DNA from 2 places in the Kocuria sp. CPCC 204721 genome. Region 2 is predicted to be linked to the other one. Evidence: riboswitches for the same ligand, from Rfam matches in the RefSeq annotation. Region 2 holds a riboswitch; the other holds the start of a gene.

Region 1 (14,213 bases), on a different contig from region 2:
GCCGCCGCGCTGGGCGGGTGGATGGTGCAGTGCGCGTACTCGTGCGGACCACCGGATCTCGTGATCGCCGGGCTCACCGTGGTGGACCCCATGGTGGGTGTGGCCCTGGGTCTCGTGGTCCTGGGAGAGGCCGGTGACTCCTTCACCGGGGCACTCGGCACGGCCATGGGGCTCGCGGGTCTCGTTGCTATAGTCGGCGTGGTCGTGCTCTCGCGACACCACCCCGAGGTCCTGCAACGCCGGGCGGCCGCACGCGCCCAGCAGGACGCGGTGACCAGCGGGGCGGTTGCGGACACGGCGCCACCCCGACGAACCGAACGCGCCACCGATCGCTGATCCCCCTACGGAACACAAGGCCTTGAGAATACTGATCACCGCTGAGACCTATCCGCCCGACATCAACGGTTCCGCGCAGTTCGCCCGCCGCCTCGCGCGCGGCATGCTGGAGCGGGGTCACGAGGTCCACGTCGCAGCACCCATGCCCACGAGCGGCCCCTCCCGGATCATGGACGACGCCGGGGTGACCGAGCACCGATTCCGCTCCCACCACGCGTTCACCCACCCCTACTTCCGGTTGTGCTTCCCGTGGGAGATCGTGCGGGAGGTCGCGCGGTTGTTCGACGACGTCCGCCCGGACGTGGTCCACGTCCAGTGCCACTACATCCTGGGCCGACTCGTGGTCCGTGAGGCCGTGCGCCGTGGTGTCCGGGTCGTGGGGACCAATCACTTCATCCCCGAGAACATCGAGCCGTTCCTGCCGTTCCCGCAGTGGTTCGTGCGCGGCTACCGCAAGGTCTCGTGGTGGGACATCGCCCGCGTGTACGGCCGCTGCGACGTCATCACCGCACCCACGCCGCTCGCGGTGCGCACCATGGTCGACAACGGTGTCCCCGATCGGGCGATCGCGGTGTCCAACGGGATCCAGGTCGGTGACTACGAAGCCGCCGCGGGGGAGCAGATCGAGCACCCGGACCACCCGATCGTACTGTTCTGCGGACGCCTGGCCGTGGAGAAGAACGTGGACGAACTCATCGAGGCCGTGGCCCTGATCCCGCGGGAGAAGAACGTCCACGCCGAGATCGTGGGGGAGGGGGAACAGCTGGACCGGCTCGTGAAACTCGCACACGAACACGGTGTCGCGGACCGGGTCCACTTCCTGGGGTTCCTCACGGACGAGCAGCTACGCACGGCCTACCTCCGCGCGGACGTGTTCTGCCAGCCCGGGACAGCGGAACTGCAGTCCCTCGTGACGCTCGAGGCCATGAGCGCCTCGACCCCCGTGGTGCTCGCCAACGCCCGCGCGCTGCCCCACCTCGCGGACGAGGGGCGCAACGGGTACCTCTTCTCCCCGGGCAATTCCGGGGACCTCGCGACCAAGCTGCAACTGGTCCTCGATGCCCCGCCCGAACAGCGGCGGGCCATGGGCGAGCGCAGCCGGGACATGGTGTCCCGCCACTCCTTCGCCAAGACACTGGATACCTTCGAGCGGCTCTACACCGGCGGGGAGGCGTGACGGTCCCTGCGGCGCCGCGCATGCGGTAGCGTAGGGCGGCGACCTCGACATCCGTTCGCGGTCGCACAGGGGGCGGTAGCTCAGCTGGTCAGAGCAGAGGACTCATAATCCTTTGGTCGTGGGTTCAAGCCCCACCCGCCCTACAAAACATGCCACGCTGGCTCACTGTGGTCTCACTCACCGGGGACCGGCAACAACACCGACGGCCGCAGGTCCGCCACGAATTGCAACGGGTTCACGTACTCCCCGTTCTCCCGCACACCCCAGTGCACCGCATCCCCGCCCGGGCCGTGGCCGGGAGTGGCCACGTTGGCGATCACCTGTCCCCGGGTCACCCGGTCACCCACTCGCACGGACGAGGACACCGGCTCGAATGAGGACTTGTGCCCCTCGCCATGCTCCACCGTGAGGACCTCCCGGTCCACGACGACACCCACGAAACTCACGACCCCGTCCTGCGGTGCACGTATCGGTGTGCCCGGGGGAGCGTGTAGATCCACACCCCGGTGGCCGGGCAGCCACTTCTGTGCGGGAGCCTCGAAATGCCGGCTCACCGACGGGCGCGGGGACACGGGCCAGGCCCAGCCGGGAGAGGCCCACGCCGCGGGGTGGGCCAGCAGCGAGCCAAGCGCGAGGACCGCGGCCATCACAGCGCAGTACACGGCGTGGTGCGGGGACCGTCCGGGCGGGCGTGCGGGAAACGGCGGGTGCACGGGAATGGGTGGGACCGTTGGAACGGGTGGGCGAGGAGGAATGGGTGGGGCGGCGTCGTCGTGACCGGAGGAACACATGACGACAGCGTGCGGCAGCCCGGTCCGAAGGGGCGGGGAGGCGCTCCGATGTGGAGCGAGGACGCCGCGCGATGCTGTATCCTACAGGGTGCAGTCACTCTGCCATTGGTTCACCGTGCCCGCTCGCGGGTGCGCGCCAATGCGGGATGGCTGACTTCGCGCGCGAGGGAACCCACGGCGGACATGGTCCGCCCGGGTGCGTGGTCCTCGGTCCGAGGCCCCGGTTACCGGGTGGTCGCGGTATGGAACCACGGGAGCCTGCTCCACGAGTAGGACTCACGAATCGCGCCAGGGACCGGCACGGCCGGTCGACAACCGTAAACACCGAGACGGCCCGCAGGCCGTCCATTATTCATGAGGAGACGACATGCCTGTCGTTACCATGCGCCAGATGCTCGACAACGGCGTCCACTTCGGCCACCAGACCCGTCGCTGGAACCCGAAGATGAAGCGCTTCATCTTCACCGAGCGCAACGGCATCTACATCATCGACCTGCAGCAGTCGCTGGGCTTCATCGACAAGGCCTACGAGGCCGTCAAGTCGACCGTGGCCCACGGCGGAACCATCCTCTTCGTCGGCACCAAGAAGCAGGCGCAGGAAGCGATCGCCGAGCAGGCGACCCGCGTGGGCATGCCCTACGTGAACCACCGTTGGCTCGGTGGCATGCTCACCAACTTCCAGACGGTCTCCAAGCGGATCGACCGCATGAAGGAACTGGAAGAGGTCGACTTCGACGACGTCGCGGGCTCGCAGTACACCAAGAAGGAATTGCTGCTGCTGCGCCGCGAGAAGGAGAAGCTGGAGCGCACGCTCGGCGGCATCCGCAACCTCACCAAGACCCCGTCCCTGGTCTGGATCGTGGACACCAAGAAGGAACACCTCGCGGTGGACGAGGCGCAGAAGCTCGGCGTGCCGATCGTCGCGATCCTCGACACCAACTGCGATCCGGACGAGGTCGCGTTCCCGATCCCGGGTAACGACGACTCCATCCGCTCCGTCTCACTGCTCACCCGCGTGATCGCCGACGCCGTGGCCGAGGGCCTCATGGAGCGCAACAACGGCAAGTCCAACGCCGCCGAGGAGCCCATGGCCGAGTGGGAGCGCGAGCTGCTGGAACAGCACAACGAGCAGACCGCCGAGCAGGCGGCCCCGGCCGAGCAGACCGCGCCCGCCGCCGAGCAGCCCGCCGAGACCGAGCAGAAGGACGCCCCCGCCGCCGAGTGAGGCCGGTGAGCGAGTTCACCTTCCATTCTTCCCGGTGACCCATCGTGGTGACCGGAACCGTGCCGGACGTCCTGAGGCGCCCGGCACGGACGAACCGACAACAGAGGAGTTCACATGGCGAACTACACCGCTGCCGACATCAAGGCCCTGCGCGAGCGCACGGGTGCCGGGATGCTGGACGTCAAGAAGGCCCTGGACGAGGCCGACGGTGACGCCCAGAAGGCCCAGGAGATCATCCGCGTCAAGGGCCTCAAGGGTGTGACCAAGCGCGAGGGTCGCTCGACCGCCGAGGGCATCATTGTGGCCCGCACCGAGAACAACGTGGGCTACATGGTCGAGGTCAACTCCGAGACCGACTTCGTGGCCAAGTCTGCCCCGTTCGTGGAGTTCGGCAACAAGGTGCTCGACGCCGCCGTGGCCTCCGACGCCGCGGACCTCGAGTCCCTGCTGGCCGCCCAGGCGGACGGCAAGACCATCTCCGATCTCGTGACCGAGACCGGTGCGCTGTTGGGCGAGAAGGTCGTCGTGCGTCGTGTGGCCCGTGTCGCCGGTGATCACGTGGCCGTGTACCTGCACAAGACCTCCAAGGACCTGCCCGCCCAGGTGGGTGTCCTGCTGGCCGTGTCCGGTGCTGACGCCGAGACCGCCGCGCACGACGTTGCCGTGCACATCGCCGCGATGTCCCCGTCCTTCCTCTCCGAGGAGGACGTCCCCGCGGAGACCGTGGAGAATGAGAAGCGCGTCGCGGAGGAAACCGCTCGCAACGAGGGCAAGCCCGAGAAGATCATCCCGAACATCGTCCAGGGTCGCCTGAAGGGCTACTACAAGGACGTCGTGCTCGTGGACCAGGACTTCGCCAAGGACGCCAAGAAGTCCGTGGGCCAGGTGCTGTCCGAGGCTGGCGCCACCGCCACCGCGTTCGCGCGGTTCCGCGTGGGGGCCTGAGCACCCGTTCGCGGGGTCCCGCGTGCGCCGAGCACGTGAGGCCCACAGCGACGTCTCGACGGGAGACCGTCACGCGTCCCGCACTGAAGCGGCGGGGCACCACTGGGGGACCGGGGGTGCCCCGCCGCTTCTGTATGCTGGAGGGCGGTCTGCCACGGGCGGGCCGCCTCATGACCACGAATCGGCCCCCCGGGAGGATCCATGCCCAGCATCATCGAATCGGAACCCCAGGACGAGGCCCTCGGCGGGGACCGGCAGCTGCGGCGCACCGAACCGGCACGTCGCAGGGTCCTGCTCAAGCTCTCGGGCGAGGTCTTCGGTGGCGGCAGCGTGGGCGTGGACACCTCGGTGGTGCGTGAGATCGCCGAGCAGATCGCCGCGACCGTGGGCCGCGTGGAGACCTCCGTGGTGGTCGGTGGCGGCAACTTCTTCCGCGGCGCGGAGCTCTCCCAGGCAGGGATGGACCGTTCGCGCGCCGACTACATGGGCATGCTGGGGACCGTGATGAACTGCCTGGCGCTGCAGGACTTCCTGGAGCAGTGCGGCGTGGACACGCGCGTGCAGTCCGCCATCAAGATGGAGCAGGTCGCGGAGACCTACATCCCCCGCCGCGCGATCCGCCACATGGAGAAGGACCGCGTGGTGATCTTCGGTGCGGGTGCGGGCCTGCCCTACTTCTCCACGGACACCGTGGCCGCGCAGCGCGCCCTGGAGGTGCACGCGAGCGAGGTCCTCATGGCCAAGAACGGTGTGGACGGCGTCTACACCGCGGACCCGCGTAAGGACCCGGACGCGCAGCGTCTCGCGAGCCTCACATACGACCAGGCAATCGCGCGCGACATCCGCGTGATGGACCAGACCGCGTTCGCGCTGTGCCGCGACAACAACGTGACCATGCGCGTGTTCGGCATGGAAGGCGCGGGCAACGTGACACGCGCGGTGCTGGGCGAGGAGATCGGGACCCTGGTCACCCCGTAAGGTCTCGCGGGCCGTCGCATCGCGCGACCAGCCGCCCCCTGCCCGTTAGAGTGGGGAGAACGAACCGTCGCCACCGGCGTCAGTACCGCCGGCCGGCCAGCTCATAAGGAGAAACACCCGTGATTTCAGATGTCCTCTCGGATGCCACGACCAAGATGGGTAAGGCGGTGGACGCCGCCAAGACGGACTTCGCCACGGTTCGTACCGGCCGGGCCAACCCGGCGCTGTTCTCGAGCCTGCTCGTGGAGTACTACGGCACGCCCACCCCGCTGCAGCAGCTCGCGTCGTTCCAGACCCCCGAGGCCCGCACCCTGCTGATCACCCCCTACGACCGCAGCGCTCTCAACGACATCGAGAAGGCCTTGCGGGACTCGGACATCGGCGCGAACCCCGCCAACGACGGCAACGTGATTCGCGTGGTCATGCCCGAGCTCACCGAGGAGCGCCGCAAGGAGTACGTGAAGATCGTCTCGAACAAGGCGGAAGAGGGCCGGGTGTCCGTGCGCAACGTGCGCCGCCACGCTAAGGAGGCCATCGAGAAGCTCGTCAAGGACGGCGAGGTCGGCGAGGACGACGGCAAGCGCGGCGAGAAGGACCTGGACGCTGCGACCAAGAAGCACATCGACCAGATCGACGATCTGCTTAAGAACAAGGAAGCCGAACTGCTCGGCGCCTGATGGCATCGGCTGATTCCCCCGGCTCCCCGCACCGCGACACCCGCCCGCCGTCTCCCGCCCCGGCGGGGGAGCAGGGGCGGGCGCACGACCCCCTGGTCACCACGGGATCGCTGCGGCAGGTCCTCACCCGCCCCTTACAGCGCAGCACCGAGCACAAGGCCCCCTCGCGGGCGGGCCGTAACCTCCCGGCCGCCGTGGCCGTGGCCGTCGTGCTCATCGGCGCGCTCGTCACGGGGCTGTTCTTCGTCCCGCTCGTACTGGCCCTGCTGGCCGGGACCGCGGCGGGTATCGGGGTGTGGGAGATCGCGCGGTCACTGACCTACAAGGGCGTGCAGATCCCGCAGGTCCCCGCGGTGATCGCGGCGGTGCTCATGCCGCTCGCGGCGTTCTTCGGCGGGGCGGAGGCGTTGTCCATGGCGCTCGTGCTCGCCGTGACACTCGTGGTGGTGTGGCGGGCCTTCGGGCCCAAGCAGGGGATGATGCTGTCCATCATGGGCTCGGTGTTCGCGCTCGTGTGGGCCTCGTTCCTGCTGAGTACGGCGGTGCTGCTCTACCATTCCCCGGACGGACCCCACAAGGTCCTCACGATCATCCTGCTGGCCGTCAGCTCCGATACCTTCGGCTACGCGGTGGGGGTCGTATGGGGCAAACACCCCATGGCACCCAAGATCTCTCCCAAGAAGTCGTGGGAGGGTTTCGGCGGATCCGTGGGCGGTGCCGTGGTCGTGGGCGTGCTGTGCGCGCTCTTCCTCGTGGAGATGCCGTGGTGGCAGGGCGCGGTCCTGGCGGTCGCGATCGTCGTCGTGGCCACCGTGGGCGACTTCTCCGAGTCCATGATCAAGCGGGAGATCGGGATCAAGGACATGGGGACCCTGCTGCCTGGTCACGGCGGAGTGATGGATCGCATCGACTCCATCGTCTTCGCCGTGATCACCGGCTACGTGATCTTCGAACTGTTCACCGTCCTGGGGTGACGCGGTCGCGGGCCGACCGCCCGTGCGCCCGGGACGCACGGACGCCGCCCCTCGCGGGTCGCGTCCCGGCCGCGGAAGGGCGGGTATGAGTACTCAGCAACGTTTCGATCGCCTCGGCGAGCGGGCCTGGGGTTACGACCCCGCCCAGGTGGACGACTTCCTGGACCGCCTCGCCGCGGTCATGCATACGACGCCGCCTGCCCCCGGTGGCCACGCGGACCCGGTCGCGGGCCCCGGGACGGTCGCTGAGCCGGTCGTTGACCCGGCCGATGTCACGGACCCCGTCACCGCCGAGGACTCTGCTGCGTCCGCGGACACCGCCGGGGCGACCGACGCGGACCGTGAACCCGAGAGCGCGGAGGCGGTGCAGCGGCGTCGTCGGCTGGGCAGCCGGCAGGTGCGCGAGCGCGTGTTCGACCGCGTCAAGGGCGGTTACGACCCCGGAGCGGTGGACGCCCACCTGGACGCCGTGGAGGACGAGCTGTTCGCGCGCGAGAAGGCCGCGTTCGTGGCCGAGCACGGCGCCCGGCGCTGGGAGGAGCACCTGGAGCTGTTGGCCGGGCTGTTGCTGGGGCGGCTCAACCGCCCGCACGGTGAACGCTTCCGCCGGCCGAGTTCGCACCGCACGCTGGGTTACGCGGCGGCGGACGTGGACGTGCTGTGCGACCGGCTCATGGACGCGTTGCGCGGTGAACCCGAGGTGGACCCGCGGCTCGTGAGGACGGCGGTCTTTCGATCCGCCCAGGGTCAGCGCAGCTACGAGGAACAACAGGTGGACGCGTTTCTGGACCGGGCCGTGGAGTTTGTCCTGGCCATGCGGCCGTAGCGGCGCGCCATGACGCCGAATGTATACACAGATCGATCAAAATTATAAGGTGGGCTAACCAAACCGCGGATTTCAGGGGTTTTTCGACGTTGTGACGGACATGTCTTGTGTCATTGGATACACAGTGCGTACTGTGGTGATCATCACACAAGGAGGCACACATGGCGTCCACGCCCCCTGTCGACCCCAACGGTTCCACGGCAACCCAGGGCATCGACTTCCCCGCGGTCCAGCGTTCGCACGAGTTCCAACGGCTGCGCTCGACCCACCGATCCTTCGTCTTCCCCCTGGCCATCGCGTTCCTGGTCTGGTACCTGCTCTACGTGGTCCTCGCCATCTACGCGCCGGGCTTCATGTCCACGCGGGTCGTGGGCAACGTCAACCTGGGTCTGATCCTGGGTCTGTTGCAGTTCGTCACCACATTCGGGATCACTGCCGCGTACGTGAGCTTCGCCAACCGCAAGCTCGATCCGCAGGCCACCGCGTTGCGTGAGGACCTCGAATCCACTTCCGGCCACCGGGACGGCGACCACCAGGAGGCCCGGCCATGATCGCCGTCCCCGCCCTCTCGACACCCGCGGTGCACCTGGCGGAGGCCGCCACGTCCACCGTGGGCAACCCCGCGATCAATATCTCGATCTTCCTGGCGTTTGTGCTCGTGACGCTCGTGGTCGTGATCCGGGCGTCCAAGTCCACCGCCACGGCCGCGGACTACTACGCGGGTGGGCGCTCGTTCTCCGGGACCCAGAACGGTCTGGCCATCGCGGGTGACTACCTCTCCGCGGCGTCGTTCCTGGGCATCGTGGGCGCGATCGCCCTGCAGGGCTACGACGGGTTCCTGTACTCGATCGGCTTCTTCGTCGCGTGGCTCGTGGCCCTGCTACTGATCGCCGAGCCGCTGCGCAACACCGGCAAGTTCACCATGGCGGACGTGCTGTCGTTCCGATTGCGGCAGAGGCCCGTGCGGGTCGCGGCGTCCATCTCAACCCTGGCCGTGACGTTCTTCTACCTCCTGGCGCAAATGGCCGGGGCGGGGGCCCTGGTGTCCCTGCTGCTGGGGATCGGCTCCCGGGCCGGGCAGTCCCTGGTGATCGTGATCGTGGGCGTCATCATGATCGTCTACGTGCTCGTGGGCGGCATGAAGGGCACCACATGGGTGCAAATCATCAAGGCGTGCCTGCTCGTATCCGGCGTGGCCGTGATGACCGTGTGGATCCTGGCCTTGTTCGGGTTCAATTTCTCGACCATGCTCGGCGCGGCCGTGGAGACGAACAACAACCCCGCGATGCTCGATCCCGGGCTGAAGTACGGCGTGAGCGAGATCTCCAAGCTGGACTTCATCTCGCTGGGTCTGGCCCTCGTCCTGGGTGCCGCCGGCCTGCCGCACGTGCTCATGCGCTTCTACACGGTGCCCACCGCCAAGGAGGCCCGCAAGTCCGTGGTTTGGGCGATCACTCTGATCGGCCTGTTCTACCTCTTCACCCTGGTGCTCGGGTTCGGTGCGGCCGCGCTGATCGGTGCGGACCGGATCAAGGGCGCGCCTGGTGGTGTGAACTCGGCGGCTCCGTTGCTCGCGTACGAACTCGGCGGGTCCATCCTCATGGGTCTGATTGCGGCGGTCGCGTTCGCCACGATCCTCGCCGTGGTCGCCGGTCTGGCCATCACGGCCTCCGCGTCATTCGCACACGACATCTACACGTCCGTGATCAAGAAGGGCACCTCGGACCCGCGTCAGGAACTGCGCGTGGCCAAGACCACCGTGGTGGTCATCGGCCTGATCTCGGTCGCCGGCGGCATTGGCGCGCAGGGTCAAAACGTGGCGTTCCTCGTGGCCCTCGCCTTCGCGGTAGCGGCCTCCGCCAACCTGCCCACCATCCTCTACTCGCTCTACTGGAAGCGCTTCACCACGCGCGGCGCGGTATTGTCCATGTACGGCGGGCTGATCATCTCCGTGGTGCTCATTATCTTCTCCCCGGTGATGTCCGGATCGGAGACCTCCATGATCCCCACCGCGGACTTCGCGTTCTACCCGCTGTCCAACCCCGGCATCATCTCGATCCCGGCGTCCTTCCTGCTCGGTTTCCTGGGCTCGCTCAGCGAGCGCCGGCCGGAGGACCCGCGCAAGCAGTCCGAGATGGAAGTGCGTTCCCTCACGGGAGTGGGAGCGGAGAAGGCCGTCTCGCACTGACCCGGTTCACCGCCCCTTGACACGGCCGCCGTGTCCGGTTTCATCCGGACGCGGCGGCCCGTGTAGCGTTGGTGTCTGGTACTACACTGTGAACCAGTTCGCTGACCACGTGCGGTTGCGGAACACCGCAAACGCGCACAACGAGAACCAGAGGTGGAGAAATGGGCATCATTAGCTGGATCATCCTCGGTCTGATCGCCGGCGCGCTCGCCAAGCTGATCCTTCCGGGCAAGCAGGGTGGCGGGATCATCGTCACCATCATCCTCGGCATCGTGGGGGCCTTCCTGGGCGGCTGGCTGGGTAGCTTCATCCCCGGCCTGAGCGACGGGATCAACAGCTTCAGCATCGGCACGATCATCACGTCCGTGATCGGCGCGATCATCGTGCTGCTCATCTACGGCGCCGTCGTCGGCCGCCGTCGCTGAATCACCCGCGGGTCCTGAACGGGACTTCCACACAAAGGCGTCACCTCCGGGTGGCGCCCTTGTCGTATCTCCCGTGTCGTGCGTCCGGAGTCGTGTGCTCGGTGTCGTGCGTGCGGGGTCCGGCGCTCACGCGATACTGGGGTCATGACTTCCTCCACCGGCATGACCCCCGATCTCGACTCCGCCACCCGGCAGGCCCCCCGGCGCCTCGTGATCCTGGGGTCCACGGGATCCATCGGGACGCAGGCGCTCGACGTCGTGTCCGAGGCCGCGGGGCTGCGCCGGCCCGTCTCGGATGCCACCCACGAGCCCTTCGAGGTCGTGGCGCTCGCCGCGGGCGCGGGTCACCTCGAGCTGCTCGCTCAGCAGGCCGTGACGTTCGGCGTCCGTGCGGTGGGCACGAGCGGTACGGCGGACGACGCCGCCCGGTTGCGTGAGCTGATCGCGGACCGGTCACGCGCGGCGTCGTCGGCGGCGCCCGAGGTCCTGTACGGGCCGGACGCTGCAACCCGGATCGCGCAGTGGGAGGGTTCGGACCTCGTGCTGAACGGGATCACCGGGAGCATCGGGCTCGCACCCACCCTGGCGGCGCTGGGAGCGGGTCGGCGGGTGGCGCTCGCGAACAAGGAGTCCCTGATCGCGGGCGGTCCGCTCGTGTTGCGCGCCGCGGCGGACACGGGCCTCGAGGACGCGCTGATCCCCGTGGACTCCGAACACTCGGCGATCGCCCAGGCCCTGCGCTCCGGGACGGCCTCCGAGGTGCGCCGGCTCGTGCTCACGGCGTCCGGCGGACCGTTCCGCGGCATGACGCGCGAGCAGCTCACGCGCGTGACACCCGAACAGGCCCTGCAGCACCCCACGTGGGACATGGGGGTCATGGTCACCACGAACTCCGCGACCATGGTCAACAAGGCACTGGAGGTGCTCGAGGCGAGCCTACTGTTCGACGTCCCCCTGGACCGGATCGACGTCACGGTGCATCCGCAATCGGTCGTGCACTCCATGGTGGAGTTCGTGGACGGATCCACCCTGGCGCAGGCGTCCCCGCCGGACATGCGCCTGCCCATCGCGCTCGGAATCGGCTGGCCCCACCGCGTGACCGGTGCCGCCGCGGGGTGCGACTGGACCCGGGCCGCACAGTGGACGTTCGAACCGCTCGATTCGCAGGTGTTCCCCGCCGTGGAGCTCATGAAGCACGCGGGTTCGCGCGGCGGGACGTGGCCCGCGGTGTTCAACGCCGCCAACGAGCAGGCCGTGCACGCGTTCCACCGCGGGGCGCTCGGCTTCACGCAGATCGTGGACATGGTCGAGCGTGTGCTGGAGGATCACGACGGCGTCACGCGGCCCACCCTTGAGGACGTCCTGGGGGCGGAGGAGTGGGCCCGGGCCCGCGCGGACGAACGTATCGCCGGGATGGCATAGGGCCCTTCCGGCGGTCGTCGGCCCATGGCAGGGCCATGCTAGAATTCCGGGTGGATGACGAGATCCGGCGCGTAGCTCTGGCTGGCCGGACGGCAACCCTCTCCCGTAGCGGGGTGCCCCAGATGACCATCCGGTCGCGGTTGCAACAGATCACGGCAAGTGCGGTTCCCCGGAAATCAGCACGTACCCGTCCCTGTGCCCTCATCCAGGGGGGACTGTTCGCCCCGCGAGTCCCCGTCACAGACCCCTGGAAAGGCATGATCATGCGAACCAAGCGTTTGATTCCCGTCGTGTTGGCCACCACCCTGGGCCTCACCCTCACCGCGTGCGGCGGCGGCTCCGAAAACTCGGACCCGGCCGCGGACGGCAAGATCACCGTCGGGATCGTGGGCTCGACCCCTGTGCAGGAAGCGTTGAAGCAGGTCGCCGCGGACAACGACATCACGGTCGAGTACGTGGACTTCAGTGACTACAGCCAGCCGAACCCCGCTCTGAAGAGCGGTGACATCGACATGAACTGGTTCCAGCACATCGCGTACCTCGCCGATTACAACAACAACGCCGGGGACACCATCACTCCCGTGGGCTCCACGTCCATCTTCCCGCTGGGGCTGTACTCCAAGAGCGTGAAATCCGTGGGTGACTTCAAGCAGGGTGACGAGATCGCCGTGCCGAACGACTCGATCAACCTGTCCCGCGCCCTGAACCTCTTGCACCAGCAGGGTCTCGTGGAGTTCACCAAGGACACGATCGCCCCCACCGAGCAGGACATCGACACCGCCAAGTCCAAGGTCACGGTCCGCCCGGTCTCCGCCGAGCAGACCGTGCTGTCCATGGACTCCGTGGCCGCCTCCGTGGTCAACAACGACTTCCTGGACCGCGCGAACATCGATCCCAAGTCCGCGCTGGCTCAGGACGATCCCACCGCGGACAGCGCCAAGGTGTACGACAACCTCTTCGCCGCGACCGAGGCGAACGCGGACAACGAGACCCTGAAGAAGGTCGCGAGCTTCTACTACGACGACAAGGTCCAGGACGCGGAGAAGACCGAGACCAAGGGCACCGCGGTGCCCACCAAGGTGGATCAGCAGGAGCTCAAGGACTTGCTGGCCCGCTACTCGCAGGACCTCAAGGAGCAGACCAAGTGAGCCCGTCCGCCACGGCGGACACCCTGGTCAGTTTCCGGGACGTGAGCAAGGTCTTCGTCACGGGGTCCAAACGCCGCCCGCGCACCGTGACCGCGGTGGACTCCGTGGACCTGGACATCCGCCGCGGTGAGATCTTCGCGGTGATCGGCTACTCGGGGGCGGGCAAATCCACCCTCGTGCGGCTGATCAACGGCCTGGAACCCATCTCGTCCGGGACGCTCGAGGTCGCCGGTAACCGTGTGGACGGGCGCAGCGAATCCCAGCTGGCGCCCATCCGCCGCAAGATCGGGATGATCTTCCAGCAGTTCAACCTGTTCACGTCACGCACAGTGGCGGGCAACATCGATTACCCGCTCAAGCGTGCCGGGTGGAAGCCCGAGGAACGCAAGGCGCGGGTCGCGGAACTGTTGGAGTTCGTGGGCTTGACCGAGCGCGCCGGGAACTACCCCGAGCAGCTCTCGGGTGGTCAGAAGCAGCGCGTGGGGATCGCCCGCGCGCTCGCGAGCAATCCCGAACTGCTGCTCGCGGACGAGTCCACCTCGGCGTTGGACCCGGAGACCACCCAGGAGGTCCTGGGTCTGCTCAAGCGCGTCAACCGTGAGCTGGGGATCACCATCGTGTTGATCACCCACGAGATGGACGTGGTGCGGGCCACCGCGGACCGCGTGGCCGTGATGGACAGCGGTCGTGTGGTGGAGACCGGGACCACCGCGGAGGTCTTCGCCCACCCGCGGGCGCAGACCACGCGCAAGTTCGTCTCCTCGGTCATGCGCACCGTGCCGCGCGCGGACGAGATCGAGAAGCTGCGCCGGGAACACCCCGGGCGGCTCGTGCTGGTGGACGTCACCGACCAGAACCGGATCGGGGACGTGCTCTCGGACGCCGCCCGTAACGGTGTCAGCTTTAACATCGCCTTCGGGGGGATCTCCATCCTGCAGTCACAGTCCTTCGGAACGCTCACGCTGTCCCTGACCGGTTCGGACGAGTCCGTGGACCGCGCCGTCGAGAGTCTGCGCGCCGTCACCACGGTGCGGGAGGTGAGTGAGTGATGGAGTGGTCTGCTCTGGGCCCGCAGTTGCTGGACGCAACCGGGCAGACGCT
Region 2 (14,213 bases):
TCAGGTGGGCCTCCAGGGCCTCCTGCGCGGAGAGGGTCCGACCGGCCAGCAGGATGTCCTTGGCGAGTGACTCACCGGCCAGTTCCCGCAGTCGCCACAGGGCCCCCGCGGCGGCGATGATGCCCAGGCCGGTCTCGGGTTGGCCCACCGTGACCCGCGGCGTGCCGATCCGGAAGTCCGCGGCCCACGCGAGTTCCGCGCCCCCGCCCAGCGCGTAGCCGTCCAGGGCCGCGATCACGGGCATGGGTAGCTTGGCGATCCGGTCGAACAGCTGCGAGTTCACGCCGCGCAGGGCGTCCTCACGACGCCGCTCGCGCAGTTGCGCGATGTCCGCACCGGAGGCGAAGATCCCCTTCCCGTTCACGTGCGTGCCGCTCAGGATCATGATCCGGGGATCGCGTTCCAGACGGGTGCACACAGCGTGCAACTCGTCCACCATGACCTCGTCGATGGCGTTACGCACCGCGGGGCGGTCCAGCGCCACGTGCATGCGGTCCGGGGTGTCGGTGATGCGCAGGGCCGTGAACTGCGCGGCCCACTCGGGGGTGTCGTGCTGCGTCATGGCTGGATCACACCCGCTCCACGAGCAGTGCTGCACCCTGGCCCACGCCGATGCACATGGTGGCCAGGCCCTTGGCGGTCTGCTCCCGCTCCATCCGGCCTAGCAGGGTGATGACGATGCGCGAGCCCGAGGAACCCAGGGGGTGGCCCAGGGCGATCGCCCCGCCGTCCCGGTTCACGATCTCCGGGTCCAGGCCGAGCCGGCGGATCGATGCGAGCGACTGGGTCGCGAACGCCTCGTTGATCTCCACGGAGCCCAGATCGCCCGCGTTCCAACCGGCGCGCTCCAGGACCTTCTCGGATGCGGGCACCGGGCCCAGGCCCATGATCTCGGGGGCGAGACCGGCGGAAGCACCGTCCACGACGCGGCCTCGGGCGTTGAGCCCGTACTTGGTCACGGCCCGTTCGCTGGCCACGATCACGGCGGACGCGCCGTCGTTGAGCGAGGACGAGTTACCGGCCGTGACCACGGACCCGCCCTTGACCACGGGGCGCAGCTTGGCGAGCACCTCCGGGGTGGAGCCCTCGCGGGGGCCCTCGTCCGTGTCCACGACCGTGACCGCACCCTTGCGGCCGTGGACCTCCACGGGCACGATCTCGGCGTCGAAATGACCGGCGCGGATCGCGGCCAGGGCCTTCTCGTGCGACTGCGCGGCGAAGGCGTCCGCGTCCTCGCGGGAGATTCCGTCCACCCGGGCGACCTCCTCGGCCGTCTCGGGCATCGAGTAGGTGGCCTTGCCGTCCCGCGAGAGCGGGCCCTCCACGAACGCGGGGTTCACGAACCGCCACCCGATCGAGGTATCGAAGACCTCCCCGGGCTTGGCGAACGCCGTACGGGGCTTCTCCATGACCCACGGCGCGCGGGACATGGATTCCACGCCACCGGCCACCACGATGTCCGCGGCCCCGGACTTGATCATCTGGGACGCGATCGTGATCGCGGACATCCCCGACGCGCACAGCCGGTTGACCGTAATCCCGGGGACCGTGTCCGGGTACCCGTTGAGCAGCCACGCCATCCGGGCCACGTTGCGGTTCTCCTCACCGGCGCCGTTGGCGTTGCCCAGGATCACCTCGTCCACGAGCGCGGGATCGATGTCGGCGTCCTCCACGACGGAACGGATGCACAGTGCGGCTATGTCGTCCGGGCGCACCGAGGACAGGGCACCGCCGTAACGACCCACGGGGGTTCGCGCCCCTCCGACGAGGAAGGCTTGGGGCATCGAGGACATGGCAACTCCTAAGTGGGGCAATAACTGACCGAGCGTTCACTGCAAAGGTTCCCCGATCATGTGAGCCACGTCAATCGATGACGGTCACGCGGGGAAGAGCGCGACGGGCCCGGCAACCGTATGGCTGCCGGGCCCGCCGTGCGCCGTCGTGACCTCCGACGAATCAGAGGCCGGGACGGTTGGTTCGTGTGTCGGGGATCAGTGGCGGCGGATGCGCGCCGGAGCGGTGGTCTCGGGCTCACCGGCCACCGGGGGAACGATCTCGTGCGGGTGCGCCCGGACGTACTCCTGGTGCACCTCCGCGACGTGCAGGTCCTTGCCCTGGTCCGACTTCTTGACGAAGGAGACCGCGATGAAGGACACGAGCGAGATCAGGGAGATGTACAGGCCGATGGTCCACGCGGCGCCGGTGCGGTTGAGCAGCAGCTGGGCGATCATGGGGGCGAACGCGCCACCGATGATCGACCCCAGGGCGTAACCGATCGAGACACCGGAGTAGCGGACGCGGGCCGGGAACATCTCGGCGTACATGGCGGACTGCGGACCGTAGGACGGACCCAGACCGATCGTCAGGATGAAGATCGCGGCCGCGAACAGGGGCAGGGACGCCGTGTTGAGCATCCACCACATGGGGATGGCCCACAGGATGATGATGCCGTAGCCGATCTGGAACGTGAGCTTGCGCCCGATCTTGTCCGAGATCCACCCGCCGAACATCGTGAAGATGAGCCACCCGACGCCGCCCACGAGCGTGGCGATCAGCGTCTCGGGGCGGGACATCCCCAGGGCCTTGGTGCCGTAGGACGCGAAGAACGCGATGACCAGGTAGCCTGCGGCGTTGTTCGCGGCGAAGATCAGCGCGGCCAGGATGACCTGCGGGGAGTTGGTCCGGAACAGCTGGCCCAGGGGAGCGGAGGACTCCTTGGCGCGCTGGCGCATCTCCAGGAACACGGGGGACTCGTCCACGGAGCGGCGGATCAGCCAGCCCACGAAGATCAGCACGATGGAGAACAGGAACGGAACGCGCCAGCCCCAGGCCTCGAACTGCTCGGGGGTCAGGATGGTGCTCAGACCGAACATGAACAGGGTGGCCATCAGTACGCCCAGGGGCACACCGATCTGGGGGTAGGCGCCGAAGAAGCCGCGCTTGTTCGCGGGCGCGTGCTCCACGGACATCAGGGCCGCACCACCCCACTCACCACCGGCGGAGAAGCCCTGCAGGATACGCAGGACCAGCAGGATGATGGGGGCCGCGATACCGATCTGCTCGTACGTGGGCAGCAGGCCGATCAGCGTGGTGGCCGCGCCCATCCCGAAGAGGGTCATGACCAGGGTGATCTTGCGCCCGTACTTGTCACCGATGTGACCGGCCACGATCGCACCCAGGGGACGGAAGAGGAAGCTGATGCCCAGGGACGCCCAGGCGACGATCTGTCCCAGCGTGGCGTTCTGCTCGCCCGCCGGGTTGAAGAAGTGGGTGGCCAGGATGAAGGCGGCCGCCTGCGCATAGATGAAGAAGTCGTACCACTCGATGGTGGTGCCCACGAGGGTGCCCGCAAGGACCTTGCGTTCTTCTCGGGTCATGGTGTGCGCCGGCTGAGCGGGCGCTGAGGTGGTGGATGCCATGTGGGTCTCCAGGATCGGCGGACGCGGGGTCCGTGGGGTGCCAGTGGCGGAGTGGATCAGGGGAATAACCGACCGATTGGTCTCGAAATAAGTGTACGAAATAATGTGAAGTGCGCCACACGTTTCGTGTATTAAATCGTATATTTTTCCCGGGCCGTTCACCCGGGCGGGCAGCATGTCGGCCGTTGTGACGCGTTCATGACACGGCAACGCCCCCTCCCGCCGTGCCGCACCGTGGAAGGTGCGGGCGCAGCGGAAGGGGGCGGGCGGCGTCGTCGTCCGGGAAGATCGGGGAACCGGAACGGTCAGCGACGCGGTGAGACTAAAAGCTGCAGGACCAGCCGCGCGGCCTGATTAGAACAGGCGCTCGGACGCGATCCGCGCACCCTCCACGAGGGACTCGAGCTTGGCCAGCGCGATCTGCGGGTGCAACCGCCCGCCCAGACCGCAGTCCGTGGAGGCGATCACGTTCTCCTTGCCCACCACGGACGCGTACTGCTCGATCCGGTCCGCCACGAGCTCGGGGTGCTCCACCACGTTGGTCGAGTGAGAGACGAAACCGGGGTAGACCACCTTGCCCTCGGGCAGCTGGTGGTCCTTCCAGACCTTCCACTCGTGGCCGTGGCGCGGGCTGGACGCCTCGAAGCTGTAGCCCTGCGCGCGGATGGTGAGCATGAGGTCCACGAGGTACTTGAACTCGAGGTCCGTGGTGTGCGGGCCGTGCCACGAACCCCAGCACAGGTGGAAGCGGATCTGCTCCTCGGGGAGGTCGCGCAGTGCGTAGTTCAGCGCGTCCACGCGGAGCTGGGTGAAGGCCAGGTAGTCCTCCACGGTGGGCTCGGGGTTGATCTGGTCCCAGGACTCCGCGATCGAGGGGTCGTCGATCTGCACGGTCAACCCGGCGTCCGTGATGGCCTTGTACTCCTCGCGCATCGCGTCCGCGCACGCGTAGACCAGTTCCTCGTCGCTCGCGTAGTACTCGTTCTTCACGCGCGCGCACGAGCCGGGGGACAGCGCTGCCACGAACCCCTGCGTGGCCCCGGTCTCGGCCATGGCCTCCTTAATCCGGCGGATGTCACCGGCCACGGCTTCCTGACCCGTGTAGGTCAGCGGGCCCGTGATCTTCGGCTGGGACACGCTTGCGCGGTGGGCCAGGACCCCGGCCGTGGGATCCTCGTAGGCCTCCCGGAACTTGGAGCGGTCGCGGCGGTCCGGGAAGCTCGTGAGCACGATGTTGCCTGGCGACGAGCGCAGCGTCTCCGCCGTCTGCCAGCGGTCCTCGTCCGTGGGGGTCAGCCCGCCCAGGCGGTGGAACGAGTAGTTCCACCAGGCCCCGTAATCCACGGCGCCGGACGTGGTGTGGCCGTACTCGCCGTCATTGACGATGTCCAGGCCGATCTCCCGCTGCTTGCGCACGACGTCGATCACCCCGGCGTCCAGCGCCTCACCCAACTGCGCCAGGTCGATCTCCCCGGCCTGGAAGCGGTTGTTGGCCTCGAGCAACTGCGGCGTGCGGGGGAGGGACCCCACGTGGGTGGTCTGGATGCGATCGGTGTTCAAGGGCATGGCTGTGCTGATCCTTTCCATCGGTTCTGGCGTTAGCACCGGTGTCACCCCGGTTGCTGCGGCTTCCACGAGCCAGATCTCTCGGCCGCTCTGGATGGGTACTGCTCCATCCAACAGCATCGCGAGGCGCGGAGGCCATTCGTGGCGCGCGGGGTCGTGGCGTGTCGGACGACGACGCCGCTCCCCGGGTTCCTCCTGCCCGGCCCCTCGGGCTCGGGTCACCGGGGCTTCCGTGACCGGGCGGCCCCCGGTGCGGGCCGTGACTCGTAGCTGGTCCGGGGTAGTCCGTTCCGGATCGTGACCCGGCGGCCCCCCGGGGGCGTAGCGTGACGCGGTAGGAGAACCGTCCACGCGCAAAGAGGCTGTCATGGAGCAATCGCTCGAGGGGAAGAAGGCCCTGGTCACCGGTGGGGCCAGCGGGATCGGCCGCGCCGCCGTGCAGGCGTTCGCGGACCGCGGCGCCCACGTGGTCGTCGCGGATATCAATGAAGAAGCCGCTCAGACGACGGCCTCCGAGGTGGGCGGGGAAGCCTGGGTCGTGGACCTCTCGGACACCGCCGCGCTCGCCGAACTGAGCCTGGACGTGGACATCCTGGTCAACAACGCGGGGATCCAAAAGGTGGCCCCCGTGCAGGACTTCGACCCCGCGGACTTCCACCGCATCCTCACGCTCATGCTCGAGGCTCCGTTCCTGCTGATCCGTGCCGCACTGCCGCACATGTACGAGCGCGGATGGGGCCGAATCATCAACGTCTCCTCCATCCACGGTCTGCGCGCGTCCGCGTACAAATCCGCGTACGTCACGGCCAAGCACGGGCTCGAAGGGCTGTCCAAGACCGTGGCCCTGGAGGGCGCTGAGCACGGTGTGACCAGCAACTGCGTCAACCCCAGCTACGTGCACACCCCGCTCGTGGACAAGCAGATCAAGGACCAGGCCGCGACCCACAGGATCCCCTAGGACCAGGTGATCGAGAAGATCATGCTCACCGAGTCCGCGATCAAGCGCCTCGTGGAACCCGAGGAGGTTGGCGAGCTCATCGCGTTCCTGGCCGGCCCGTCCGCGGGCATGGTCACGGGTGCGTCCTACACGATGGACGGTGGCTGGACGGCGTCCTGAGCGCGGGGCGACGTCGCCGCGTCCACCCTCGCTGCCGTTCGGTGTCGAGGCAATGGCCCGCGTTCCACGGCCCCTCTCCGGCCAAGGGCCCGAACATCTGCGTCCCGGAAAAACACCCGCAGTCGCACAACGCGTGCGGTATCGGGGCACAGATGTTCCGGGGTGCGAGGACGCGGGGTCTGACGGTACGGGACGACGCCGCTGCGTCCGGTTCACACGGTCGTGGCCCCCGCGCGCAGCGCCGTGGAGAGCCTGTGGGCCTGGTCCAGCAAAGCCGCCCCGAGGCGGGGTCTGCGTTCCGCGGTGAACCGGGGTTCGATCCCCGTCAGGGAGAGCGCGTAGCGGGGTTGGCCGGTCGCGTCGAACACCGCGGCCGCCATGCCCCACGAGCCCTCCACAATACGTCCGGGGTTCAGGGACCAGCCGTCCTCCCGGACCTGGGCGACGAGGCGGCGGACGTGAGCGTCGTCGTGCTGTGGACCGAGGCGCGTCCGCTCCTCCCGGGTGTCCGCGAGGGCGGTCTCCAATTGGTCCGGGGGTAGGTGACCGAGGATCGCGAGTCCCGCGGAGGCCACGCCCAGGGGCAACCGCAGGCCCTCGTAGAGCACGTGTGAGCGCACCGGGAACGCCCCCTCCACCCGGGCCAGGCAGATGACCTCGTTGCCGCGGCGAGCGGAGAAGAACGCGGACTCGCCCGTGGCCTCGGCGAGCCGCTGCAGGCACGGGGTCGCGAGGTCCTGGGCGGGATAACGTTGGGCGGCCACCGTGCCCAGGATGTGCAGTTCGGGACCCAGGGCCCAGTTGCCGTCCTCCGTGCGGTCCACGAGCCCCTCGGCGGCGAGCGCTGCGAGCAATCGATGCGGGGAGGGCTGCGGGTTCCGGGATTTCTGCGGGGTCATACACGCTCCTGCGTCGGGACGTTCACAATATGGACAGACTAGCGACAGGTTTTCAGATTGTGATCCCTTCACCGACGATTACGGGTGAAGCATTGACCAAGATGTGGTCACTTTCTAGCCTGAGAGGCAGATCACGCACTGGAGGGGTGACCATGTCCAAACTCAGGGACAACGTGGCCGAGTTGCTCGCCGAGACGCTGCGGGACGGGATGACCGTGGCGGTGGGCGGTTTCGGACTGTCCGGGATCCCGCGGGACCTCATCGAAGCGGTCCGGGACAACGGAGCCAAGGACCTGACCGTGGTGTCCAACAACATGGGCGTGGACGGCAAGGGGCTCGGTCTGCTGCTGGAGAACAAGCAGGTGAGTAAGGTGCTGTCCTCGTACGTGGGGGAGAACAAGGAGTTCGCCCGCCAGTACCTGGAGGGTGAGCTCGAGGTCGAGTTCAACCCGCAGGGCACGCTCGCCGAACGGCTGCGCGCGGGCGGTGCGGGGATCCCCGCGTTCTACACCGCCACCGGTGTGGGCACGCGCGTGGCGGAGGGGAAGCCCACCGCGGAGTTCGACGGGCGCACTTACGTCCTGGAACGCGGGATCGTCGCGGACATCGCCCTGGTGCACGCGTGGCGAGGGGACACGGACGGCAACCTGATCTACCGGCGGACCTCGCGCAACTTCAACCCGGTGTGCGCCACGGCCGCACGGATCACGTTTGCGGAGGTCGAGGAGGTCGTGGCCCCGGGCGAGTTGGACCCGGACCACATCGTGACCCCCGGGGTCTTCGTGCAGCACGTGGTTCAGTACTCGGGGGCGCCCAAGGAGATCGAGCAGCGCACCACGCGACCGAGGCCCGCGGCGTCGTCGTCGGAGGGCGGAACGGACGTGCGGACCGGCGGTGGTGCCGCCCGGGGCGCGGGCAACGGCGGAGCGGAAGGAGCGGTGGCATGAGCTGGACGCGTGATGAGATGGCGGCCATCGCGGCGTCGGAACTGACCGACGGCGACTACGTGAACCTGGGCATCGGGATCCCGACACTCGTGGCGAACAACCTGCCCGAGGGCGTGAGCGTGGTGCTGCAGACCGAGAACGGGGCGCTGGGCATGGGCCCGTTCCCGTACGAGGGGGACGAGGACCCGGACCTGATCAACGCCGGGAAGCAGACGATCACCCTGCAGCCGGGGGCCGCGATCTTCGACTCCGCGATGTCCTTCGCGATGATCCGCGGTGGACACGTGAAGATGGCGATCCTGGGGGCCATGCAGGTCTCGCAGCGCGGCGACCTGGCCAACTGGATGATTCCCGGCAAGATGGTCAAGGGAATGGGCGGGGCCATGGACCTTGTGACCGGAGCACCTCGTGTGCTGGTCTTGACGGAACACGTTGCCAAGGACGGCTCCGCCAAGCTCAAGCGGGAGTGCGATCTGCCCCTGACCGGTGTCGGGGTCGTGGACCGCATCATCACCGACCTGTGCGTCTTCGACGTGGAGGAACACGGGCTGGTATTGCGGACCCTCGCCCCGGGTGTGACCGAAGAAGAAGTAGCAGCCAAGACCGAGGCCGAGTACCGGGTTGAGCTCGTGGACGTCACCCCGGACTCCGTGCCCGTACAGGAGGAGAAATGACAGAGAACGCCAATGACGTGGTGATCGTCAACGGAGCACGCACACCCCAGGGCAAACTGCTGGGCGCGCTCGCGGACCTGAGCGCCGTGGACCTGGGCGCGCACGCGATCAAGCACGCCGTGCAGCGCGCGGGGGTCTCCCCCGAGGACGTGGATTACGTCTACATGGGCAACGTGGTGCAGGCGGGCACCGGGCAGAACCCGGCCAAACAGGCCGCGGTGAAGGCCGGACTGCCTAAGACCGTCCCGGCGGCGGCCCTGAACAAGGTGTGCCTGTCCGGTCTGGTGGCCGTCACGGAAGCGGCGCGAATGCTGCGCCTGGGTGAGGCGGACGTCGTCGTGGCCGGCGGGATGGAATCCATGACCAACGCGCCACACCTGGCCCTGGGCGCCCGCAAGGGCAAGTCCTACGGGGACATACGGCTCGCGGACTCGCTCGCCCACGACGGGCTCGTGGACGTCGAGAAGGGCGTGCCCATGGGTGAGCTCACCGAGTCCGGCAACGGCGAGCGTCAGATCGACCGCGCCGAGCAGGACGCGGTGGCCGCGCGCAGCCACCAACTCGCGGGCAAGGCCCAGCAGGACGGGATCTTCGCGGACGAGATCGCGCCCATCGAGGTGCCCCAGCGCAAGGGCGATCCGATCACGGTGTCCGAGGACCAGGGCGTGCGCCCGGATTCCACCGCGGAGGGCCTCGGCAAGCTGCGCCCCGCCTTCACGAAGGACGGCGCCATCACCGCGGGCAACTCGTCCCCCATTTCCGACGGCGCTGCGGCCCTCGTGCTGACCACGCGCGGTTACGCGGAGGAGCACGGACTCGAGTGGCTCGCCGTGGTGGGCAAGCCCGGTCAGGTGGCCGGCCCGGATACCTCCCTGCACTCCCAGCCCTCCCGGGCCATCGAGCACGCGCTCTCGCGGTCCGACTGGACCCTGGAGGATCTGGACTTCATCGAGATCAACGAGGCGTTCGCGGCCGTGGCCGTGCAGTCGGTGCGCGACCTGGGCGTGGACCCCGAGAAGGTCAACATCCACGGTGGTGCGATCGCCCTGGGCCACCCCGTGGGGGCCTCGGGCGCGCGGATCGCGCTGCATGCCGCTTTGGAACTGGCGCGGCGCGGCTCCGGCAAGGCCGCCGTGTCCCTGTGCGGTGGCGGCGGTCAGGGTGAGGCGTTGTTGTTGAGCCGTTGAGCCTTTGAGCCTTGCAGGTGGGTCACGCCCGTCCCGGACCCGGGGTGGGCGTGACCCACACCAGGGGCGGCCCGGCTCGAGCCGGCTGACCGACCCGGGTGCTAGCCGGGGGCGGGCGGCCGGGTTGATCGAATGGATTCAGGAGGAACCATGGCGCACACGGCATCCACACCGGACTCGACATCGTCGGAGGGCCCTGGATCAGGGGGCGGGCCTGTCCCGGACCCCCGGCGCACCCGCAAGCGGGCGGCGCTGTCCGGGTTCCTGTTCGGATGCGGTATCGCCGCCTCCATGATCGACTTGTTCATCTTCCACCTGGGCCTGCAGTGGCATCACTTCTACGACCTCTCCACGCACGAGGTGGCCCTCGTGACGGACGGGTTCTTCCACGCCTTCGGGTGGTTCATCACCATCTGGGGTCTGTTCCTGCTCGCTGACGTGCGCCGACGGGGTGGGGTGCACTGGCCCCACTGGATCGGGGCCGTGATCCTGGGCGTGGGGACCTTCCAGCTCTTCGATGGCATCGTGGACCACAAGCTGCTGGGCATCCACCAGATCCGCTACGGGGTGGACATCCTGCCGTACGACCTCTTGTGGAACGGCACCGCGGTGATCCTCATGCTCATCGGGTTCGTGGTGCTGCGGCGCGGCGCGCGGGCCTATCGGACCCGCTGATGTCCTCGGACCACGCCCACCATGCGGATCACACCCACCACGCGGAGACCGCCGCTGCTGTCGGATGGCCTGTGTTCGAGTGGCTGGTCGTGGCGGTGCTGGTGCTCGCTGCCGCGGGGTACGGGTGGTTGTTGTGGTCGGGCCGTCACAGGACGGGCCCGAGTCCGTGGCGTCCCGTGAGTTTCTACGTCGGCCTGCTGGGCGTGGGGGTGGGCCTCGTGGGGCCCCTCGCCCACGCCGGGCACACCAGCTTCACCGCTCACATGGTGGGGCACCTGTTGGTGGGGATGCTCGGACCCCTGCTGCTCGTACTGGGCGCGCCCGTGCGGGTGGCGCTGCGCGGGCTGTCCACCGCCGGGGCGCGCCGGGTCTCGCGGGTGCTGCGGTTCCCGGTCGTCCGCTGGGTCACGCACCCCGTGGTGGCCGCGATCCTCAATGCCGGCGGGTTGTGGTTGCTCTACACCACCGCGCTGTTCCACTGGATGCACGCCTCCGCGTGGGGCCACGCGCTCGTCCACACCCACATCTTCCTGGCCGGCTACGTGTTCACGGCGGCCATCGCCGGACCGGACCCCGATCCGCATCGTTCGCCCTTCCGGGTGCGCGCCGTGGTCCTGGTGCTCTTCATCGCGGCGCACTCGGTCCTGGCCAAGTGGCTCTACGCGCATCCGCCCGCGGGAGTCGCGCCCCACGACGCTCACGTGGGCGCGCAGGTCATGTATTACGGCGGCGACGTCGTGGACGTCCTGCTGATCGTCCTGCTGTTCCTGGGCCACCACCGGGCCACGCGCCCGCGCCCGGCAACCGATCGCATGTACCCAACCCTGATCCAGATCGGAGAACCACCCGTGTCCCGCCACCACCGAGAGCCGTTGTCATGAGCACCCCGGGAACCCCGCAGGCCACCGCCGCCCGGTGCGAACCGCCGCTGGCCCGCGTGATGCGGCCGCTCAACACCGCCGTGGAGAGGTTCATCCCCTCGGCGCTGATCTTCGCCATAGTCCTCACCGTCCTGGTGGCCCTCATGGCCCTGCTGCTGACCGATTCCGGGCCCGTGGCCGTGATCCAGGGATGGGGCACGGGACTGTCCGGGCTGCTGGAGTTCATGACCCAGATGGCGCTGGTGCTGTTGCTCGGTCATGCCCTGGCCAGTACCCGGCCCGTGCGCGCCGGTCTCGGCAAGTTGGCCTCGGTGCCCCGCTCACCCCTGCGCGCCTACGTCTTCGTGTTCGTCATCGCTGCGGTGGCCTCGCTCATCACATGGGGTTTCGGCCTGGTGGTCGGCGGTCTGCTCGCCCGGGAGGTCGCCGCGGAGTTCGCGCGCAGGCGCCAGGCCGTGAGCTTCCCGATGCTCGTGGCGTCCGGGTTCTCCGGGTTCGTGGTGTGGCACATGGGGTATTCGGGCTCCGGCCCACTGACCGCCGCGACCCCGGGCTCGTTCATCGAGAAGCAGGTGGGCCACATCATTCCCATCAGGGAGACCATTTTCTCGTGGTGGAACATCAGCGCGATCGTCGTCACCCTGATCCTGGTGGCCCTGGCGCTCTGGCTCGTGGCACCGCGCAGCGTTCCCGAGTCCCACACGGTCACGGCCGAGGCGCTCGCCCAGTCCGAACAGGAGATCGAGCGTCCGGTCATAGAGGCCCCGGCCGACCGGTTGGATGCCTCCCGCATCCCCACGACTCTCGTGGGCCTGGCACTGGTGGCCTACCTGGTCATCCACTTCGCCGGGGGTGGAACGGTCACTCTGAACATCGTGAACTGGATGTTCCTGGGGCTGATCTTCCTGTTGTCCCGCAACACGTTCGAGGTCATGGGCCTGGTCAAGAACGCCGCGTCGAACGTGGGGGACATCCTGCTGCAGTTCCCCCTGTACGCCGGGATCATGGGCATCATGACCGCCACGGGGCTGATCCAGGTGCTCTCCGACTCGATCGTCGCCGTGGCATCGCCCCAGACGCTGGGCCTGCTGGCCTTCCTGTCTGCAGGGTTGGTCAACTTCTTCGTCCCGTCCGGCGGCGGGCAGGTGGCCATCCAGGCACCCATCCTGTTGGACGCCGCCGCCCGCCTGGACGTGGACCCCGCCGTGGTGATCATGGCCGTGTCCTACGGCGATCAATGGACGAACATGATCCAGCCGTTCTGGGCCCTGCCGTTGCTGGCCATCGCGGGACTGAAGATCCGGGACATCCTGGGCTACACGACCGTGGTGTTGTTGGTCTCCGGGATCGTCTTCGCCGCCACCATGCTGGTCGTGGGCGCGGGGGTCTGAGCGCGTGTCGTGCTCCGGGCGCACTGCGGTCTCGGAGCACGACGGCGCTCGACGTCACCTCGCTGAGGTGGCCGGGGTGTCAGACCTCGTCCGGGTTCCAGCCCTGGACCTTGCCGTCCGGGGCCGCGTACTTCACGATCAGGCTGCAGTCCAGATCCCCGTACCCCTCGTCGATCAGGCGCTGGAAGCGCTGGGCCGCGAGTTCGGCCGCGGGGAGGTCCACGCCCGTCTGCTCACCGGCGGACAGCGCGAGCCCCACGTCCTTGGCGGCCAGGACCGCGGAGAACGTGGACTCGAAATTGTTGTTGGCGGCGGCCGAGGGGACGATGTCCGGGACGGGGTACCACGTCCGCAGGGCCCAGGAATCGCCGGAGGACACCGACGCGATGTCCCAGAACACCCGCGGGTCCAAACCCAGTCGTTCGGCTAGGACGGAACCCTCCGCACACGCTTCGAGATTGACGAAGAGCATCATGTTGTTCACGATCTTGGCCGATTGCCCCATGCCCGGCCCGCCGGTGTGCACGATCCGACCCGCCATGGGAGTGATGACCTGCTCGGCCCGGGCCACGGTGTCCTTGTCGCCCCCGATCATGAACGTGAGTGTTCCCGCCGCAGCACCGCTGATCCCGCCCGAGACCGGGGCGTCCACGAACGCGAAACCCTTCTCCGCCGCGGCCTTGTGCAGCTCCAGGGCGGTTTCCACGTCGATCGTGGAACTGTCAATGAGGAGGGCGTCCTTCGGGGCGAGCGCCAGGACGCCCTGGTCCGATCGGACGGGGCGTGGGAGCCCACGGATCTGGGTCGATAGTTCGTGAGTGCCGCCGAGGGCATCGAGAGGGCCCTGGATTCCCTCGCCCTGGAATCGGGCGGTGCGGGAGGCGGAGTGAAGGGGCTCGTGCGGGTCTTGGCCCCGGACGGCCTGGGCGGGATCGCCGTGGGTGAGGCCATGTGCAGGCTGTCCGAGACCCACCCCGGTGTGCGGCTCGAGATGATCAACGCGGCGCGCCGCCCGAGCGCCAACCTCGTGGGGATCGACGTCGCGGTGGTCGTGGGGCGCCCAGAGGTCTCCCGGAACGAGTCGTTCCACTTGGCGGACTACTTCCTGGGGCTCTACGCGCCCGCGGCGTACGTGGAACGCCACCCGGCCATCGAGTCCCCCGCCCAACTGCAGGAGCACCCTCTGCTCTACTTCATCGAGTCCATGCAGGACGTCCCGGAGCTGATCGATCCCGTGCGGCATCTGCCGCGGATGCACCAGTCGATCGGGGCCACGTCCTCCATGGTGCACGTGGAGTTGACCCGGTCCGGGGCGGGTATCGGCCTGCTGCCGTGCTACCTGGCCGATCGCGCCGGGGACCTCGTGCGGCTCTTCCCCGAGGAGTTCGCGTTCCGTGCGTCCTACTGGGCGGTCTCGCGCCCGGACCTGTTGAAGCGCCCCGCGGTGAAGGCCGTGA

What was found. Region 2 has a riboswitch for S-adenosylmethionine ahead of RF637_RS10205 (cobalamin-independent methionine synthase II family protein). Riboswitches for the same ligand answer to the same signal wherever they lie in the genome.
Region 1: linked by a shared signal. The riboswitch ahead of RF637_RS09655 (MetQ/NlpA family ABC transporter substrate-binding protein) and the one ahead of RF637_RS10205 (cobalamin-independent methionine synthase II family protein) in region 2 are both predicted to bind S-adenosylmethionine.

Annotation. Positions count from the first base shown of each region.
Region 1 covers NZ_JAVKPO010000009.1:74,416-88,628, reverse strand. The annotation lists gene RF637_RS09725 (DMT family transporter) at 1-336, shown strand, start outside; gene RF637_RS09720 (glycosyltransferase) at 359-1,513, shown strand; tRNA gene RF637_RS09715 (tRNA-Ile) at 1,583-1,656, shown strand; gene RF637_RS09710 (M23 family metallopeptidase) at 1,687-2,160, opposite strand; gene rpsB (30S ribosomal protein S2) at 2,672-3,529, shown strand; gene tsf (translation elongation factor Ts) at 3,644-4,474, shown strand; gene pyrH (UMP kinase) at 4,676-5,452, shown strand; gene frr (ribosome recycling factor) at 5,572-6,129, shown strand; gene RF637_RS09685 (phosphatidate cytidylyltransferase) at 6,129-7,103, shown strand; gene RF637_RS09680 (DivIVA domain-containing protein) at 7,189-7,929, shown strand; gene RF637_RS09675 (DUF485 domain-containing protein) at 8,091-8,480, shown strand; gene RF637_RS09670 (cation acetate symporter) at 8,477-10,117, shown strand; gene RF637_RS09665 (GlsB/YeaQ/YmgE family stress response membrane protein) at 10,279-10,542, shown strand; gene dxr (1-deoxy-D-xylulose-5-phosphate reductoisomerase) at 10,705-11,964, shown strand; SAM riboswitch class IV at 12,018-12,132, shown strand; gene RF637_RS09655 (MetQ/NlpA family ABC transporter substrate-binding protein) at 12,228-13,112, shown strand; gene RF637_RS09650 (methionine ABC transporter ATP-binding protein) at 13,109-14,161, shown strand; gene RF637_RS09645 (methionine ABC transporter permease) at 14,161-14,213, shown strand, end outside.
Region 2 covers NZ_JAVKPO010000011.1:9,336-23,548, forward strand. The annotation lists gene RF637_RS10190 (enoyl-CoA hydratase/isomerase family protein) at 1-562, opposite strand, end outside; gene RF637_RS10195 (thiolase family protein) at 570-1,793, opposite strand; gene RF637_RS10200 (MFS transporter) at 1,992-3,419, opposite strand; gene RF637_RS10205 (cobalamin-independent methionine synthase II family protein) at 3,774-4,985, opposite strand; SAM riboswitch class I at 5,000-5,086, opposite strand; partial or broken gene RF637_RS10210 (3-hydroxybutyrate dehydrogenase) at 5,353-6,102, shown strand; gene RF637_RS10215 (IclR family transcriptional regulator) at 6,315-7,001, opposite strand; gene RF637_RS10220 (CoA transferase subunit A) at 7,154-7,948, shown strand; gene RF637_RS10225 (CoA transferase subunit B) at 7,945-8,622, shown strand; gene RF637_RS10230 (acetyl-CoA C-acetyltransferase) at 8,619-9,809, shown strand; gene RF637_RS10235 (DUF2243 domain-containing protein) at 9,960-10,484, shown strand; gene RF637_RS10240 (cytochrome c oxidase assembly protein) at 10,484-11,365, shown strand; gene RF637_RS10245 (short-chain fatty acid transporter) at 11,362-12,756, shown strand; partial or broken gene RF637_RS10250 (NAD(P)-dependent oxidoreductase) at 12,836-13,519, opposite strand; gene RF637_RS10255 (LysR substrate-binding domain-containing protein) at 13,571-14,213, shown strand, end outside.